2 regions of the Achromobacter sp. RT286_PF genome follow, and region 2 is predicted to be linked to the other one. Evidence: predicted binding sites of a transcription regulator. Region 2 holds the regulator's gene; the other holds the start of a gene.
What was found. Region 2 encodes FliA, which starts transcription of late flagellar genes. Its sites were predicted from a motif close to CTAAAGTTTNNNNNNNNNNNGCCGNTA; they were not measured.
Positions count from the first base shown of each region.

Region 1: the regulator FliA is predicted to act here: its motif matches at 5,319-5,345, upstream of AC6LJY_RS21265 (flagellar protein FlaG).

Region 1 is NZ_JCBAMR010000032.1:602-8,860, reverse strand. Features, by position in the region: gene folC (bifunctional tetrahydrofolate synthase/dihydrofolate synthase) at 1-487, opposite strand, end outside; gene AC6LJY_RS21290 (cupin domain-containing protein) at 652-1,068, shown strand; gene AC6LJY_RS21285 (Bug family tripartite tricarboxylate transporter substrate binding protein) at 1,140-2,111, shown strand; gene AC6LJY_RS21280 (CaiB/BaiF CoA transferase family protein) at 2,108-3,340, shown strand; gene AC6LJY_RS21275 (acyl-CoA dehydrogenase family protein) at 3,340-4,506, shown strand; gene AC6LJY_RS21270 (IclR family transcriptional regulator) at 4,532-5,269, opposite strand; gene AC6LJY_RS21265 (flagellar protein FlaG) at 5,413-5,790, shown strand; gene fliD (flagellar filament capping protein FliD) at 5,934-7,322, shown strand; gene fliS (flagellar export chaperone FliS) at 7,342-7,770, shown strand; gene AC6LJY_RS21250 (flagellar protein FliT) at 7,818-8,174, shown strand; partial or broken gene AC6LJY_RS21245 (flagellar hook-length control protein FliK) at 8,171-8,259, shown strand, end outside.
Region 2 is NZ_JCBAMR010000017.1:95,632-103,890, forward strand. Features, by position in the region: gene AC6LJY_RS15410 (flagellin N-terminal helical domain-containing protein) at 207-1,892, opposite strand; gene AC6LJY_RS15415 (methyltransferase regulatory domain-containing protein) at 2,132-3,736, opposite strand; gene AC6LJY_RS15420 (RNA polymerase sigma factor FliA) at 3,889-4,644, opposite strand; gene flhD (flagellar transcriptional regulator FlhD) at 5,076-5,399, shown strand; gene flhC (flagellar transcriptional regulator FlhC) at 5,432-6,013, shown strand; gene motA (flagellar motor stator protein MotA) at 6,144-7,013, shown strand; gene motB (flagellar motor protein MotB) at 7,025-8,014, shown strand; gene AC6LJY_RS15445 (response regulator) at 8,017-8,259, shown strand, end outside.

The DNA.
Region 1 (8,259 bases), on a different contig from region 2:
CGCAATCGGCGTCGACGATATTGACGGCGTCCAGCCGCCCGCCCAGCCCCACTTCCAGCACGATGGCGTCCAACCGCGTTTGCGAGAAGAGCCGCAGGATGGCCAGCGTGGTGAATTCAAAGTAGGTCAGCGAAACCTCGCCCCGCGCCGCTTCGACCGCCTGGAACTGCGCGATCAGCTCGGCGTCCGAGGCGATCTGGCCGTTGACGCGGGCCCGTTCGTTGAAGTCGATCAGGTGGGGCGACGTGTACAGCCCGACCTTGTAGCCGGCAGCCAGCAGGATGGCTTCAAGCATGGCACAGGTGGACCCCTTGCCGTTGGTGCCGCCCACCACGAACTTCACGCCCGACAGCTCAAGCCCCATGCGGGTGGCCACGTCGCGCACGCGGTCCAGGCCCATGTCGATCGCGGTGGCGTGTATGGATTCCAGGTACTGGAGCCAGTCGGACAGGGTGGCGGAAGCGTCAGGCGAAGAAACGGGGGACATGTCGGGGCCGAGAGAGGAGATCAGCCCAGGATTTTAGCAGCCGGTGCCCGGTGTTTTCCCTAATCCCCTAGGGCGCGCCACGGTATCGGTTCCGAAAAAGCGCTTGCCGATGTTTTTCGCATACGTGAAAATGAATTTACGTATGAAAACTTAGACGGACGAACATGACGCAATCTTCACCCCCCCGCTGGCTGGTTCGCGAAGCCGACATCCCCGGCTATCACCCCGCCAATCACACCGGCACCTTGAACCGCCGGCTGATCAGCCCCGACACGGTCGGCGCGCGCGGCGTGGAAGTGCTGCTGGGCGTGATTGAAAAAGGCCAGGGCGCGCTGCCGCATGCGCATCCGGGCATCGAACAGGTCTGTTATCTGTTGTCCGGCACCGCGCGCGCGCAGGTGGCGGACGAAACGGCCGACATGGTGGCGGGCGACTGCTGCTACTTCCCGCCCGACATCCCCCACGTATTTACCGTGACCAGCGACGAGCCCGCCAGGCTGCTGGTGATCTACACCCCTCCGTACGAAGAATCCCCCGACCGCGTGATCCGGGACTTTCCGGCGCCCTCGCCCGCCGCCTGACGCGGCGCGGCACCAGGCAGCGGACGCAGAGCCGCGCTTGCATTCCTATCTATAAAAACTGGAGACAACCCATGCACCCCTTCCGTCTATTCGGTACCGCCCTGCTCAGCGGCGCGGCATTGTTGGCCGCGCCCCTGGCGCAGGCGGCCGACTACCCCAACAAACCCATTACGTTGATCGTGCCGTTCCCGGCCGGTTCAGGCACCGATGCCGTCGGCCGCATCTTCGGGCAGGAGCTGTCGACCATCCTGGGCCAACAGATCGTCGTCGAGAACAAGCCCGGCGCCAACGCGACCATCGCGGCCAGCTATGTGGCGCGCGCCAAGCCGGACGGCTACACCTTGTTCGTCACCACCAATACGTCGCACTCGGCCGCCCCCTGGCTGATGAAGAACGTGTCCTACGACCCCGTCAAGGATTTCACGCCCATCGCGCGCGGCGGCAACCTGCCTTTCATCCTGGTCGTAAACCCGAAACGGCCCTGGAAGAACGTGGCCGAACTGGTGGCTGACGCGAAGAAGAACCCCGGCCGCATCACCTACGCCAGCGGCAACAGCACGGGCATCGTCGCGGGCGCAACGCTGGCCGACCGCGCCAAGATCGACATCCTGCACGTGCCGTACAAGGGCACGCCGCAGGGGCTGACCGACGTGGTCGGCGGCCAGGTGGATTTCATGTTCACCGACCTGGCTTCCGGCCTGCCGTTCGTGCACTCCGGCCAACTGCGGGCCCTGGCCGTGTCCACCGCCGAGCGCAGCGCCATCGTGCCGGACCTGCCGTCCATGGCCGAGGCGGGCGTGAAGGACTTTGACCTGAATTCCTGGAACGGCTATTTCGGCCCGGCCGGCCTGCCGCCCGAGGTGGTGGCCAAGTTGAACGCCGCGATCAACAAAGTGGTGGCCAATCCCGACGTGAAGAAGCGCCTGGCGGGCCTGGGCTTCGACGCCTTTTCGGGTACGCCGCAGGACTTCGCCACGTTCGTCAGCGAACAGCGCGACCTGTGGGGCAAGCTGATCAAAGACGCGGGGATCCAACAACAATGACGCAGCATTCATCCACTGATGCCGCCGCCGGCGGCCCGCTTGCCGGGGTGCGCATCCTGGACCTGAGCTCGGTCGTGATGGGCCCTTACGCCACTCAGACGCTGGCGGACCTGGGCGCGGACGTCATCAAGGTGGAATCGCCCGCGGGCGACAACATGCGCGCCGTGGGCCCCATGCGCAATCCGGGCATGGGCCACTTGTACCTGCACCTGAACCGCAACAAGCGGTCCATCGTGCTGGACCTGAAGACGCCCGAGGGCCTGGCGGCTTGCTTGAGGCTGGCGGAAAGCTGCGACGCACTGCTCTACAACATCCGGCCCCAAGCCATGGCGCGGCTGGGCTTGTCGTACGAGGCGGTGGCCGCGCGCAACCCGCGCATCGTTTACCTGGGCGCCTACGGGTTTGGCGAGGCCGGCCCCTACGCCGGCCGGCCCGCGTACGACGACCTGATCCAGGGGCAGACGGGCATCGCGGCGCTGTCGGCCCAGCAAAGCGGCGACGTGCCGCGCTACGCGCCGCTGACGCTGGCGGACCGCGCGGTGGGCCTGCACGTAGGCATCGCCCTGGTGTCGGCCGTGCTGCACGCCAAGACCACGGGGCGCGGCCAACAGGTCGAGATCCCGATGTTTGAAGGCATGGCGCATCTGGTGCTGGGCGACCACCTGGGCGGGGCGACCTTTGAACCGCCTCTGGGACCCACCGGCTACGCCCGGCTGCTGGCCCCGCACCGCCGCCCCTACGCCACGGCCGACGGCTACCTATGCTTGCTGATCTACAACGACAAGCACTGGCGCAACTTCTTCAAGCTGATCGAGCAGCCGGAATTGGCCCAGGACCCGCGCTTTTGCACGCATGGCGCGCGGGCGGCGCACATCAGCGAGGTCTACGCCTTCGTGGCAGACGTGATTCGCACCCGCAGCACGGACCATTGGCTGGCAGCGATGGCGGCGGCCGACATTCCGGCCTCGCAGTTGTACACGGTGGACGACCTGCTGCAAGACGAGCACCTGGCCGCCACCGACTTCATCCGCCACATCGACCACCCCAGCGAAGGCCCGCTGCGCACCCCCGCGCCGCTGGGCCATTACCAAGGCACGCCGACATCGCTGCGCCGGCCCGCCCCCCGACTGGGCGAGCACAGCCGCGAGGTGCTGGCGCAGGCCGGCTACGACGACGCCCGGATCGACGACCTGCTCGCCCGTGGCATTACCCAGGACGGAAACGACTGATGGACTTTGCTTTCACCCCCGACCAATTGGCGCTGCGCGACGCCGTTTCGCGCATCTGCGACCGCTACCCCGACGAATACTGGCTGGAACGCGACCGCGAAGGCGGCTTTCCCGAGCCGCTGCATGCCGATCTGGCCCGCGACGGCTGGCTGGGCATCGCCATGCCGCAGGAATACGGTGGCGCCGGCCTGGGCATGACGGAAGCCGCGCTGATGATGCAGACCATCGCCGCGTCCGGCGCGGGCTTTACCGGCGCGTCCGCCGTGCACATGAACATCTTCGGGCTGAATCCGGTGGTGGTCTTCGGCAGTGACGAACAACGCAGCCGCTGGCTGGAACCGCTGATCGCCGGGCGCGAAAAAGCCTGCTTCGCCGTAACCGAGCCCGATGCCGGGCTGGACACCACCAAGCTGTCGACCCGGGCGGTGCGCCAGGGCGATGAATACGTGGTGCATGGGCGCAAGATCTGGATATCGACGGCGCAGGTTGCCACCAAAATGCTGCTGCTGGCGCGCACCACGCCGTTGTCCGAGGTAGACAAACCCACCCAGGGCCTGTCGCTGTTCTATACGGACCTGGACCGCGAAAAGATCGAAGTGCGCGAGATCGAGAAAATGGGCCGCAAGGCCGTGGACTCGAACATGCTGTTCATCGATGGCCTGCGCATCCCCGTGGCCGACCGCATCGGCGAAGAGGGCCGAGGCTTTGAATACATCCTGCACGGCTTGAACCCCGAACGCATCCTGATCGCGGCGGAAGCCGTGGGCATTGGCCGCGCGGCGCTGGACCGGGCGGTGAAGTATGCCGGCGAACGCACCGTATTCGGCCGCCCCATTGGCCAGAACCAGGGTATCCAGCACCCGCTTGCACAAGCCTGGATGCAGCTGGAGGCCGCCGACCTGATGGTGTTCAAGGCCGCCAGCCTGTACGACGCCGGCCTGCCCTGCGGCCCCTACGCCAACACCGCCAAGTACCTGGCGGCCGAAGCCGGCTACAACGCCTGCCAGACGGCGGTGATGACGCTGGGCGGCATGGGCTACGCCAAGGAATACCACGTGGAACGGCTGCTGCGCGAAAGCTTCATTCCGCGCATTGCGCCCGTCAGCCCGCAGCTGATCATGTGCTTTATCGCCGAAAAGGTGCTGGGGCTGCCGAAGTCGTATTAAGGATCAGGGCGGGGCCCGCGCCCCGTCAGGCCTGCTGTTCCAGCGCCGTGCAGGCCGCCCGCAGGATGCGCGCATACGCCTCTTGCTGCGGCTCGATCCGGTAGATCGGGCCGCCCACCGAAATCGCATAGTGCTCGCCCGACAGCGTGACGGGCCACGCAATGGCGCCCACGTCGGCGATCGATTCCCCACTGTTCATGAACCAGCCGCGTTGCCGCGAGCGCTGAAGATCAGCTTCCAGTGCCTCGGCGGTGACCAGCGTGCGCTCGTTGTAGCGCGTCATCGGCGTGCCGGCCAGGACGGCATGGCGCGCGGATTCGTCCATCAGCGACATCAAGGCCTTGCCCAGCGAATTGGCATGTACGTCCTTGAACTCGCCGGCAACGGGCGCGTATCGGATGGTATGTGGCGAATCCAGCACGTCCAGATAGACCACGCGGCCGTCCTGCGTCAGCTTGGCAAAAACAACGGTTTCGCGGGTGGCGTCGCGCAATTCGGCCAGGCTGGGGTAGACGCGATCCAGCACGGGGTCCGCACGCGCGATGCGTTGCGCCATGGCCAGCAGCCGGCCGGTGGGGTAGTACCCCTGGCGCCGGCCCGTTTCATACAGGTAGCCCAGCCCGGTCAAGGTGCGGATCAGCGCCAGGCAGCTGGACACCGGCACATCCAGCAGACGGGCCAGCTCCGACAAGGGCAACGCGCGCTTTTCGCGGGCAAAGGTTTCGATGATTTCGATGACTCGCAGCGCCGTCTTGACACTCATTGCCCGATCCAAACTGATTAGCACGTGAAAGACCCAGCCCCGCCGGGGGCTAAAGTTCCCTGCAAAGGTGCCGTAATCGTAGCTGAGAATTCCCTGAAAACAGCGCGTTCCTCCGAGACGCCCACATCGCCGCTGGAGTGATCATGGCCGTAACCCCCCTAGCCCCCGCTACGTTCGCACCCGTTGCGCCCGTGTTGGCCCCCGTCGCAGCCGAACCGGCTGTGAGCGTGACGCCCGCGGCCGCCGCCACGAACAGCGGCGCCTCCGACAGTGCCACGTCGGACCAATCAGATTCGCAGAAGCTGCCGCTGGACAAGGCGCTGGACGAAATCAACGACCAGATGAAGGCGTGGTCGACTCAATTGCAGTTCGAGATAGACCCGAACGTGCATCAGGTGGTGGTGTCGGTGGTGGACGCGGAATCGGGCGATGTCATTCGTACGATCCCCAGCGAAACCGTGCTGAAAATCGCCAAAATGATCGTGAACATGCAAGGAAACGGCATCAAGACTTCCGCGTAGGTGACCCTTAAAACGGTGTTTTCCATGCAAGTTGGCGCCATTTCGTGAGGGAAACCCCGAATTAGGCCCGCCTTATGCCCTTACCCGGCCAATCGCCGGCATCATATTTTTGACAGAATCGCATCGCTAGGAAGGAATTTCACATGGCTTCTATTACCAACCTTGGGTCCGTGTCCGGCTTGCCGCTGGAAAAGATCCTGTCGGACCTGCAAGACGCCGAGACGAAAAAGCTGTCGGTCTACACGACCCGCGCCGAAAGCTACCAAACCCGTATCGACGCTTACTCGCAGCTGCAAAGCGCGTTGGAAGCCCTTCAGTCGTCTGCCGCCGTGCTGGGCAAGACCGAAACGATGGCTGCCATCAAAGGCAGCGTGACCGGCGGTTCCGCCCTGACGGCCACCGTGGCCGCGGAAGGCGCGGTGGCTGGCGAGTACACCATCGAAGTGAAAAACCTGGCGCGTGCCCAAAGCTTGCAATCGTCGGCCATTGCCGACCGCACGGCTCAGAACGGCGCCACCGGCACGTTTGAAATCGAACTGGCCGACGGCACCAAGCGTACCGTCGACCTGAAAGACGACACGTCGCTGAACGGGATCGTCAAAGCCATCAACGCCGACGACAAGACCGGCCTGCGCGCCACGGTCATCAACGACGGCAACGGCAACAACTTCCTGATGCTGACCGCGCGCGACACGGGCGAGAAGGCATCGGTCAAGTCCATTACCGTTAACGGCGACCAGTCGCTGAAAGACATCCTGACCTTCAGCACCGACGCCGGCGGCGTCACCAGCGGCATGACGGCCACCAAGGGCCAGGACGCCGAAGTCATCATCAACGGCATCCCGGTCAAGAGCGGTTCGAACAACATTTCGACCGCCATCGACGGCATCACGTTGAACCTGGCAGAAAAGACGGACGCCGACAAGCCGATCACGCTGAAGCTGGAAGCCGACACCTCGGTCGCCAGCAAGGCCGTGCAGGACTTCGTCACCAAGTACAAGACGCTGCAAACCACGATCAAGAACCTGACGTCGTTCGACGCCAAGGCCGCCACCAATCAGCCGCTGACCGGCGACGGTACGACGCGTTCGATCCAATCCGCCCTGTCCGGCGCGCTGCAAGGCGTCTTGGGCAACGGCACGCTGAAATCGCTGGCTGATCTGGGCATCACCACGGATGCCACCGCCCGCGAATTGAAGCTGGACACGACCAAGCTGACCAAGGCCCTGACGGAAAACCCGGCAGACGTCACCAAGCTGCTGACCGGCGAAAACGGCCTGGCCAAGAACATCGACGCCGCCCTCAAGGACGTGCTGGGTTCGACGGGTTCGCTCAAGACCCGCCAGGACGGCTTGGCCAAGTCCATCACTGCCGTGGATGCGCAGAAGGCACGCGCCAAAGCGTCCAGCGACGCTGAAATCGAACGGATGCGCTCGCAGTTTGTTGCGCTGGACACCTTCTACATGAAGATGCAAAGCACAGGCGCGTACCTGACCCAGCAGTTTGAGGCAATGAATAAGTCCAACAAGTAACTTATAGAAGATGCATTAAATGACGTATGCCGCCCGACGGCCCTCAGGGTCTTATTCTGTTCGTTCCTACGCCGATATCGGTCTGGAAACGCAAGTCCTGGGCGCAAGCCCGGAGCGGCTGATCACCCTGCTGTATCTGGGTGCGCGGGCGGCCATCGGGCAGGCACGTATCCATTTGAACGAAGGCCGGATCGCCGAGCGCGGCGCCGCCATCTCGAAAGCGATCAAGATCGTCGATGAAGGTCTGAAGACGGGGCTTAATATGGAGGCCGGCGGCGATATCGCCGCCAACCTCGCCCTGCTGTACGACTACATCATCCGCACGCTGCTGACGGCGAACCTGAAGGCGGATGCCGAACAGCTGGATATTGCCGACCGCCTGCTGGCCGACCTGGCCGAGGCCTGGCAGACTTCCATCGACCGGCCTGCCGGCGGCATGGAGCCGTAATGGCCAGAACCATGTCCCTAGCCAGCCTGCGCACGCCCGAGATTTCCATGACGTCCCTTACCCAGTCCCCTCCCTCCATCCTGGAAAACTACCAGGAGATTGCTGACATCACGGGGGAAATGCTCTCCGCCGCCAAGGCCGGCGACTGGGACCTGGCCATGGTGCACGGCCAGCAATACTGCGAACGCGTCGAACGCCTGCGTCAGACCGAACAAAAGGCGCCGCTGGACGAAGCCACGCGCGCCATGAAGTACGACCTGCTGGTGCGCATCCTGGAAAACGACGCGCTGACGCGTGATCTGGCCATTCCTCAACTGGCCCGCCTGGGCGAACTGCTGGGGCGCATGAAGCGCCAGCAGACGCTGCTGTCGGCCTACGGATACCAGCAGGCGCCTGAAGAATGAGCGTCGGTCCCGCCGCACTCGGTAACGTCCTGGTGCAGCGGTTGGACGCCGTGCTTGGCACGACGATGTCCGCCGCGAATGCCAA
Region 2 (8,259 bases):
TTCTACGAATGAGTGGCGCGCCCTATTCGATCAATCAGCGTGCGAATATCCCGTCAGTTTCAGAGAAGCTGAAGCGCCGCGCAGACGCGAAAAAAAGCCCGCCATAAGGCGGGCTTTGGTTTCCTTGCATCGGCGCGAAGGACCGATGCGGCCGGGCAATAAGGAGAGGGTGATCTCTCTCCATTGCCCGTGAGGCGGTTCTTGAATTAACGCAGCAGCGACAGAACCGTTTGCGGCACTTGGTTGGCTTGCGCCAGAACCGAGGTACCGGCTTGTTGCAGGATCTGAGCCTTGGACATGTTCGACACTTCCGTGGCGTAGTCCGCGTCTTGAATACGCGAACGAGCGTTGGACAGGTTGTTGACCACGTTGTTCAGGTTCGAGATCGTCGATTCCAGACGGTTCTGCACAGCACCCAGTTCGCCGGTCAGCTTGTCCAGCTTGGTGAAGGCAGCGTCCAGCGTCTTCAGCGGATCGGTGGTCTTCGTGCCTTCGCTGGTGGTTGCGGTGGTCAGCTTGCCGTCAGAGTTGACGTAAGCCGTTGCACCAACCTTGGCTTCGTAGTCGCCCGTGCCCGTGCCGCTCTTGACGGTGGCCTTGCCCGTGTTGGGATCAACCGTGTACACCGTGGTGTAGTTCTTGGTGGTCGTGAACTCGCCCGTGTCGTCGACGAAGGTCGTGGCCGAGACACCATTGGTCAGTGCCACGGTGGCGCTGGTGATGCCAGAACCCAGTTGAATCGACGAGTCGGCGGCACCCTTGACGTTGGCCAGCAGGGCATCCGAAGCGATGGTGTTGGTGAATTGCAGCTTGGCGGCATTACCAGCACCGCCGACGTTCGAGTACGTCTTGCCGCCGATCGAAACAGACGAGGTGCCGGCTGCGTTCGTGGTGGCTGCAGCTTGCAACACGCCGTCCAGCGTGGCAGCGGTGGCGCTGGCGCTGTTGGTCGTCAGGTTGCCGGCGGTGTCCAGATAGGCTGCCTGGCCGCCGATGGTGACCTTGCCCGTCGCGTCGACTTCGAACGAGGTCGAAGCGGAGCCGTTGCTGTGGGTGTAGCTGGCGGTGGTGGTGCCGGTGGCCGGGCGCAGCGTGTTTGCCAGCGCGGTGATGGAGCCAGCATCGGAGGCCGACTTGTCGGTGAACGTGAAGTTCTTGGCGGTGGAGTCGTACGTGTAGGTCGTAGCGGCGGTGCCCGTGCCCACGGTGACCTTGTTGCCGTTTTGCAGCTTGCCGAACGTGTCTTCAGCGGTGGCCGAAGCGTGGTTCGTTTGAACGGTCCAGTCGTTGCCTGCGGCGGTGCCGTTGGCAGCTTGCAGATCCGACACGGTGGCCGAACGGTTTTGGGTCACGCCCGAGCCGTTCACGTTGAAGCCGTCCAGACCCAGCGTCTTGACGCTGATTTCCGACAGGTTCAGGGTGATCGTTTCGCCGTCGTTGGCGCCAACTTGCAGCGTCAGGGGCTTGGCCGAATCCGACAGAACCTTCACGCCGTTGAAGTCGGTTTGTTGCGAGATGCGGTCGATGTCCGACAGACGTTGGTTGATTTCGTCTTGCATCGAGTTCAGCTGTTCTTGCGAGTAGCTGCCGTTGGCGGCTTGCACCGACAATTCGCGAACACGTTGCAGGTGGGTGTTGACTTCGGAGGCGGCGCCTTCCGTCGTCTGAGCCAGCGAGATACCGTCGTTGGCGTTACGAGCGGCTTGGGTCAGGCCCTTGACGTTCGCGGTGAAGCGGTTGGCAATGGCCATACCGGCGGCGTCGTCCTTGGCGCTGTTGATGCGCAGGCCCGACGACAGGCGTTCGATGGCGGTACCGAGGGAAGATTGCGACTTGTTCAGGTTGTTCTGAGCAACGAGCGACAAGTAGTTGGTGTTAATGACTGCAGCCATGTTTAGGCTCCCAAGAGAGAAAGGCTTCTTCAAACCGGGCAGCGGGGCCGCCCATCGTGTTAACGGGAGAATTCGCTTTCTTGCGTCTTCGAATTTCTCCGTTGTCAGGATTACGGCAGTCGCAAATCAATCTTTAGGCTTTTTTTTCGGCAATCGTAAATATGTTGGCTTTATTAGGCGGTTCCGCGGCGCGGGCCCGGCGCTTGCCGGCAAGGCGCTGGCCGTGGAAGTTGTAAGCTTCAATTCACCAGCAGGCCGGTGCGTCGCAATTCAGCCAGCAAGGCATTCAGGAATTCCTGCGCCACGGGTTCCAGATTCCGCGCACCCTTATACGACTGGCCGTTGGGGTGGGGCCTACGTCCGGATGTCAGGGTGTCGCGCGTCAGGGTGCGAAGCTCCGCCACGCTGCGCGAGCCGTCCATATGCAGGGCGATGAATCGGCCCAATGCGTCAGCGGGCGGCGTTACGGGTTGGTGCCACAGGTTGTACATACCCACTTGGCATGCCGTGCTTGTTACTTCATCTAGTAGTTCGCGGGCACCCGGGATCAAAGCGGGCTTGGCGTCGGGCGCCAGGTAGGGCGATGGCTCCATACGGAAATGAACCCCGCTGGATTGCACCAGTGTGATCAGGTTCATGTAGACCACGTTGGCCAGGTCGTCCCCTTGCACGCCCGAATGGTGGGATTGCGCAATGTCCAGCAGCGCGTCAAACGGCAGAGAGCGCGGCCATGCCTTGTTCAGCGCGTCGATCAGGCCGAGCATGGCCGGGTCTTTGCTGCTGAGGGTCGCGCCGTTGGGGGTCAGGTAGTGGCGATGTTCCGCCGAGGCGCCAGGCGAGGGGGCGGCGGCGTCAAGCCGCGTGGCGAAGTGCATGGCTTTGAACGCCGTGCCCTCGGGCTGCTCAAGCATTTTTTCCGCGCGCTCGCCATGCACCAGCAGGCTTTTGCGGAAAGAGCGGCCCACCGCGAAATCCAGATACTGTTCGCGCATTTCGCGGTTGCCCTTGGCCGACAAGCCGTTCAGGCCCAGCGCGACCTTGCTGCCGTAGGTGGAAGCGAAGGTCAGATGCGGTTCGGAGTCCGTCAGATACGCCATCCCGGCCTGCTGGGCGGCAGCGGCGAATTCCAGGAAGTAGCAAGGCGTGTTGATCGCTTCCAGGTATTCGTGCAGCAGGTAGTGGTCGGACTGTCCGCGCAGTTTATGCGCCGCGGCCTGCAGGGCCGACTGCAGCGGATTGTTGTGCCACAAGCCGTTTTCCAACAGGTCCAACATCTCTTTGGCGCTGGCCAGCTTCTCTTGTGCGGTTTGCGCGCCAAAGCTGTTCAGGATCATGGCATCGCGGACCACGTCCGCGGCTTTCCATCCGGGGTAGGTGTTGTAACTGACGTAGGCAACACCCTCGGGCGCGAGGTTTTCGCGGCAGATGCGCAGGATTGCGTCGCGGACTTCGGGCGGCACCCAGCTGAACACGCCGTGGCAGATGATGTAGTCGAACACCCCCAATTCAGCGGTGACATCGGTCACGCTCATTGCGCGCAGGTCCAGATTGCGGGCGCCGATCTTTTCGGCAACCTGCTGGCCGGCTTCGATTTGTTGCGGCGCCAAGTCTATGCCGACGACGCGAGCGTTGGGGTGGGCCAAAGCGAAGGGAAGCAGGTTCCCACCCGCCGCGCAGCCTAGTTCCAGTACCCGTGCGGTATCAAGCGCGGGCGCGGCCAAGCCATAAAGGCTTGCCACTGCGCGCAGGTTGCCCGGCGACGTGTACGCGAATGCGTTCGATATATAGGGGGTTTCGTCGTAGGCGTCGGAGATGGCCTGAGTCAAATAATCGGCTGCGGTCATTGCGGAATTCCAGGGGAAGGGGCGGCGCGCGGTTTGAACGCGACTGCTTGCGGATTGGGATGCTGTGCGAAAGGCTATCAGCGTGGCGTTCGGCTATATGGGCCGAACAGCGATGGATTTGCGGGGGAATTTCCTGTCGCGAAATCGCCCCATCAAATAATCTGCGCGATCTGCCCTTCCAGCGGCAGGTCCTGCCAAGCCATTTCTTTCAGCTTCGCCCGGATCCGCGCCGTGGCCTGCGACCGTAACTGGCACACCCGTGCCTCGGTCACATTCATGATGGCGCCGATCTCTTTCAGATTCAGGCCCTGCTCGTAGCACAGCGACAGCAACAACTTCTCCCGATCAGGCAAGGCATCAATCGCCTGCACCAGCGCCTGGCGGAAATCACCAGCCAGTAACGCATCCAGCGGATTCCCGCCGGCCGAGCCGTGGTTCAGCGTGGCGGTCCAGTCGGATTGGCCGGAGGCGGAATCGGGTTCGGTGGTGAAGTCTTCGTAATGCACGATCTGCACGCCTTGGGCGTCGTGCAGCAGCGATTGGTATTCGCCGATCGGCATTTCAAGCTGGGCGGCGATCTCGGCTTCGGAAGGCGCGCGCATCAGGCGCTGCTCGAGCTGCTGGATAGCCTGCTCGATCTTGCGCGCCTTGGTGCGGACGCTGCGGGGCAGCCAGTCCTGGCCGCGAAGCTCGTCCAGCATCGCGCCACGAATACGGGTCGTGGCGTAGGTCTCGAATTGGGCGTCTGCCGTTTCCTGATAGCGCCTTACGGCGTCAAGCAGGCCGATCATGCCGGCCTGTATCAGGTCGTCGAGCTCCACACTAGCGGGTAGCCGTGCGAGCAATTGCAGGGCCAGCTTCCGCACTAGCGGGGCATATTCGACCAAGCTGTCATCTGCGTGGGGCATTGCGGGAATGTCAGGCGGTGTCCATCGTGACGCATCGTCAGACGTTGTCAATTTGCGACATTGTCGACAAACGCGCGGCTGCGCTAAAGCGACCAGGATTTAGTGATCGGCAAGGTGACATTGTCGGCACTGCACAACATTTCATTCCTGGAAGTACGCAACGTTTTGAATGCTTATTTGCCAAATTGACGTAAATTCGTCACGAGTTTCTATGTCAATGTGTATCGAAACTCACAGGTTGCGCAATATCAACAAAGATTTGTCATATAAGTCATAGAAAATGACATCACCTGTGGTAAATTTTACTTAAATTGCGAACAAATGATACATTTCGCATTAAAACAGGATGCAGCAGCAATCAGGTGTCACTAAGACACCGGTGCTTTTGGTTATCGAGCCCCCGTGGGTGGGATTGGGATAGGGAGTAGGGCGTGCAACAAGTCGAAAATTCTTTGCTGGCAGACATTCGCGAAGTGAATCTGTCATACCTGTTACTTGCGCAACGTATGTTGCGTGATGACTTTGCAGCATCCATGTTTCGTTTGGGATTCAGCAACGAAGTCGCTGACATCCTGATGCGCCTGTCGCCGGCGCAACTGGTCAAGCTGGCCAGCTCGAGCTCGCTGCTGTGCCGTTTCCGCTTTGATGACTACAGCCTGTTGTCGGCCCTGACCCATGATGTTCTGGGCGGCGCGCTGCAACAAGCTCACGCAACAATCTTGCTGGCCAAGCAACCTGTAGAAGAACTGGCCTGACGGCCGCTCCAACACCCACTCGGACTCGTGTAATGGCCTCCAAAAGCGTATCTCAGGAAGCGGACGACATCCTGCTTGCCAGCTCCATGATTACCCTGGGAGCGCGGCTTCAGGTTCTAGAGGCTGAAACCAGCCTCAGCCACGACCGCCTGGCACGCTTGTACCGCGAAATCCGCGGCTGCTCGCCACCCAAGGGCATGCTGCCGTTCTCGGTGGACTGGTTCATGACCTGGCTGCCGAATATTCACTCGTCGCTGTTCTACAACGTTTATTCGTTCTTGAACGCGCGCACCAGCAGCAAAGGCATTCGCGCCATCATCGACGCCTACCGCCTTTATCTGGAAAACGCCGGCCTGGATACGGCCGAAAGCTCGGAACCGGTGTTGAGCTTCACCCGTGCCTGGATGCTTGTGCGTTTCTTTGACAGCGGCATGCTCCAGCTGTCCGCCTGCCGCCAATGTGGCGGCCATTTCATCGCCCATGCCCACGATCCGCACTCGGATTTCGTGTGCGCGATCTGCCGCCCGCCTCCTCGCGCCGGCAAGACGCGCGCGGCGGCCAAAGCCCGTGCCGGCACCCGTCCGGTGCCCGCGCTCGGCGCTGCCCGTCCGTGACCCGGACGCGCCAGGCGCGCGTCCAAATACATCAAAAGCCCTGGAAAACTCCCCGTAACCCGCCTTTTTGGGTCGGGGGGAACAGGGGATCATTGACGCCAGTTTTAGACTTCGTTGGCAGGGGCCTGATGTGTTGATTGTTATCGGTTTTCTCGTGGTGATCGTGTCGGTCGTCGGCAGCTTTATAGCGCTGGGCGGCCATTTGGGCGCGCTTTACCAGCCCTTCGAGCTGACACTGATCTTTGGTGCGGCCTTTGGGGCTTTTCTTGCCGGCAACAGCAAAAAATCGCTGATGCTGGTCAAGAAGGCGCTGCCCGACGCGCTTAAAAGCTCGCGCTACAGCAAGGACGTGTACATGGAGCTGATGGCTCTGCTGTACGTGTTGTTGAATAAAGCGCGCCGTGAAGGCCTGATGGCCATCGAATCGCATATTGAGGACCCGGCTTCCAGCCCGATCTTCAGCGAATATCCGCGCATTGCCAAAGACGCGAAGCTCATGGAGTTCATTACGGACTACCTGCGCATCATGATCAGCGGCAACATGAGCTCGTTTGAAATCGAGACGCTCATGGACGAGGAAATCGAGACCTATCGCCATGAACGCGAAGTGCCCGCGCACGCGCTGCAACAGATGGCTGACGGCCTGCCGGCCTTCGGTATCGTGGCCGCGGTGCTGGGCGTGATCAAGGCGCTGGCCGCCGTGGACCAGCCGCCCGCCATTCTGGGCGACCTGATCTCCAAGGCCATGGTCGGCACGTTCCTGGGCATCTTGCTGGCGTACGGTTTCGTGGGGCCGCTGGCTTCGCGGGTCGAGCGCCGCAATGACGAGGCCATGAAAGTGCTGGAATGCATCAAGACCACGCTGCTGGCCAGCATGAACGGCTACCCGCCGCAGCTGGCGGTGGAATTTGGCCGCAAGGTGCTGTTCTCGTCCGTGCGTCCGACCTTTGGTGAGCTGGAAGAGCACGTCCGGCAAACCAAGTCGACCGGCAAGGCCTGACGGAGCGGGCGATGAGCACCGTAAACAACCACCGTGTGGTGATCCGCCGCAAGAAGGTCAAGGGCGGCGGGCACCATGGCGGCAGCTGGAAAATCGCCTACGCCGACTTCATCACGGCGATGATGGCGTTCTTCCTGGTGATGTGGCTGATCAGCATCGTGCCGCGCGAAGAGCTCAAGGGCATCGCGGAATACTTCCGCATGCCGCTGCGCGTGGCGATCACGGGCGGGCCCAGCAGCTCGGCCGAGACCAGCGCCGTGCCCGGCGGCGGCCGCGACCCCTTGCGCAGCGAGGGCGATGTGCGCAAAGGGCAGGGCAATCGGGTCGAATCCCAGCCCATGGGCGACGCCGAACGGCGCGAACAGCACCGCCTGGAAAACCTGAAGCGCCGCCTTGAAAACGTCATCGAGACCAGCCCCGTCCTGAAAAGCTTCAGGCCGCAGCTGCTGATCGACTTGACGACCGAGGGCCTGCGCATCCAGATCATCGACAACCAGAACCGCCCGATGTTCGCCACCGGCCGCGCCGAAGTGCAGCCGTACATGCGCGACATCCTGCGCGAACTGGGGCCGGTGCTGAACGAGCTGCCCAACCGCGTCAGTATCTCGGGCCACACCGACGCCTCGCAGTACGCGCGCGGTGAGCGCGCCTATAGCAACTGGGAATTGTCGGCGGACCGCGCCAATGCCTCGCGTCAGGAATTGGTGGCCGGCGGCATGAACGAAAGCAAGGTCATGCGCATCCAGGGTCTGTCTTCCAGCATGAGTCTGGTTAAAGATGATCCGTATGCAGCCGTTAATAGACGTATCAGCCTCGTGGTGCTCAATATGAACACCCAGAAGCGCATCGAAAACGAGAACGCCGCAGCCGCGGACGTAAGCGCCAAAGATGCTCGCGAGGTGGGGACGGCCGTGGAGGCGGTGCAAGCCGCCGCCCAGGCCGCGACGGCAACCAATCAAGGCGAAGCGGCGAACGCGCCGCCGGTTCAGGGGGTTCGATAGCAATGGCGGCAACGATTCTGGTGGCGGACGACTCGGCGACGATGCGGATGATCGTCCAGGCGACGTTGACGGGCGCGGGGTGGAAAGTGTTGACGGCCGGCAACGGTCAGGAAGCGCTGGAGGTGGCCAAGAGCCATCCGGTGGACCTCGTGGTCAGCGACTGGAATATGCCCGTCAAGGGCGGGCTTGAATTGATTCAAGGCCTGCGTGAGCTGGACCAGTACCTGGATGTGCCGGTGCTGGTG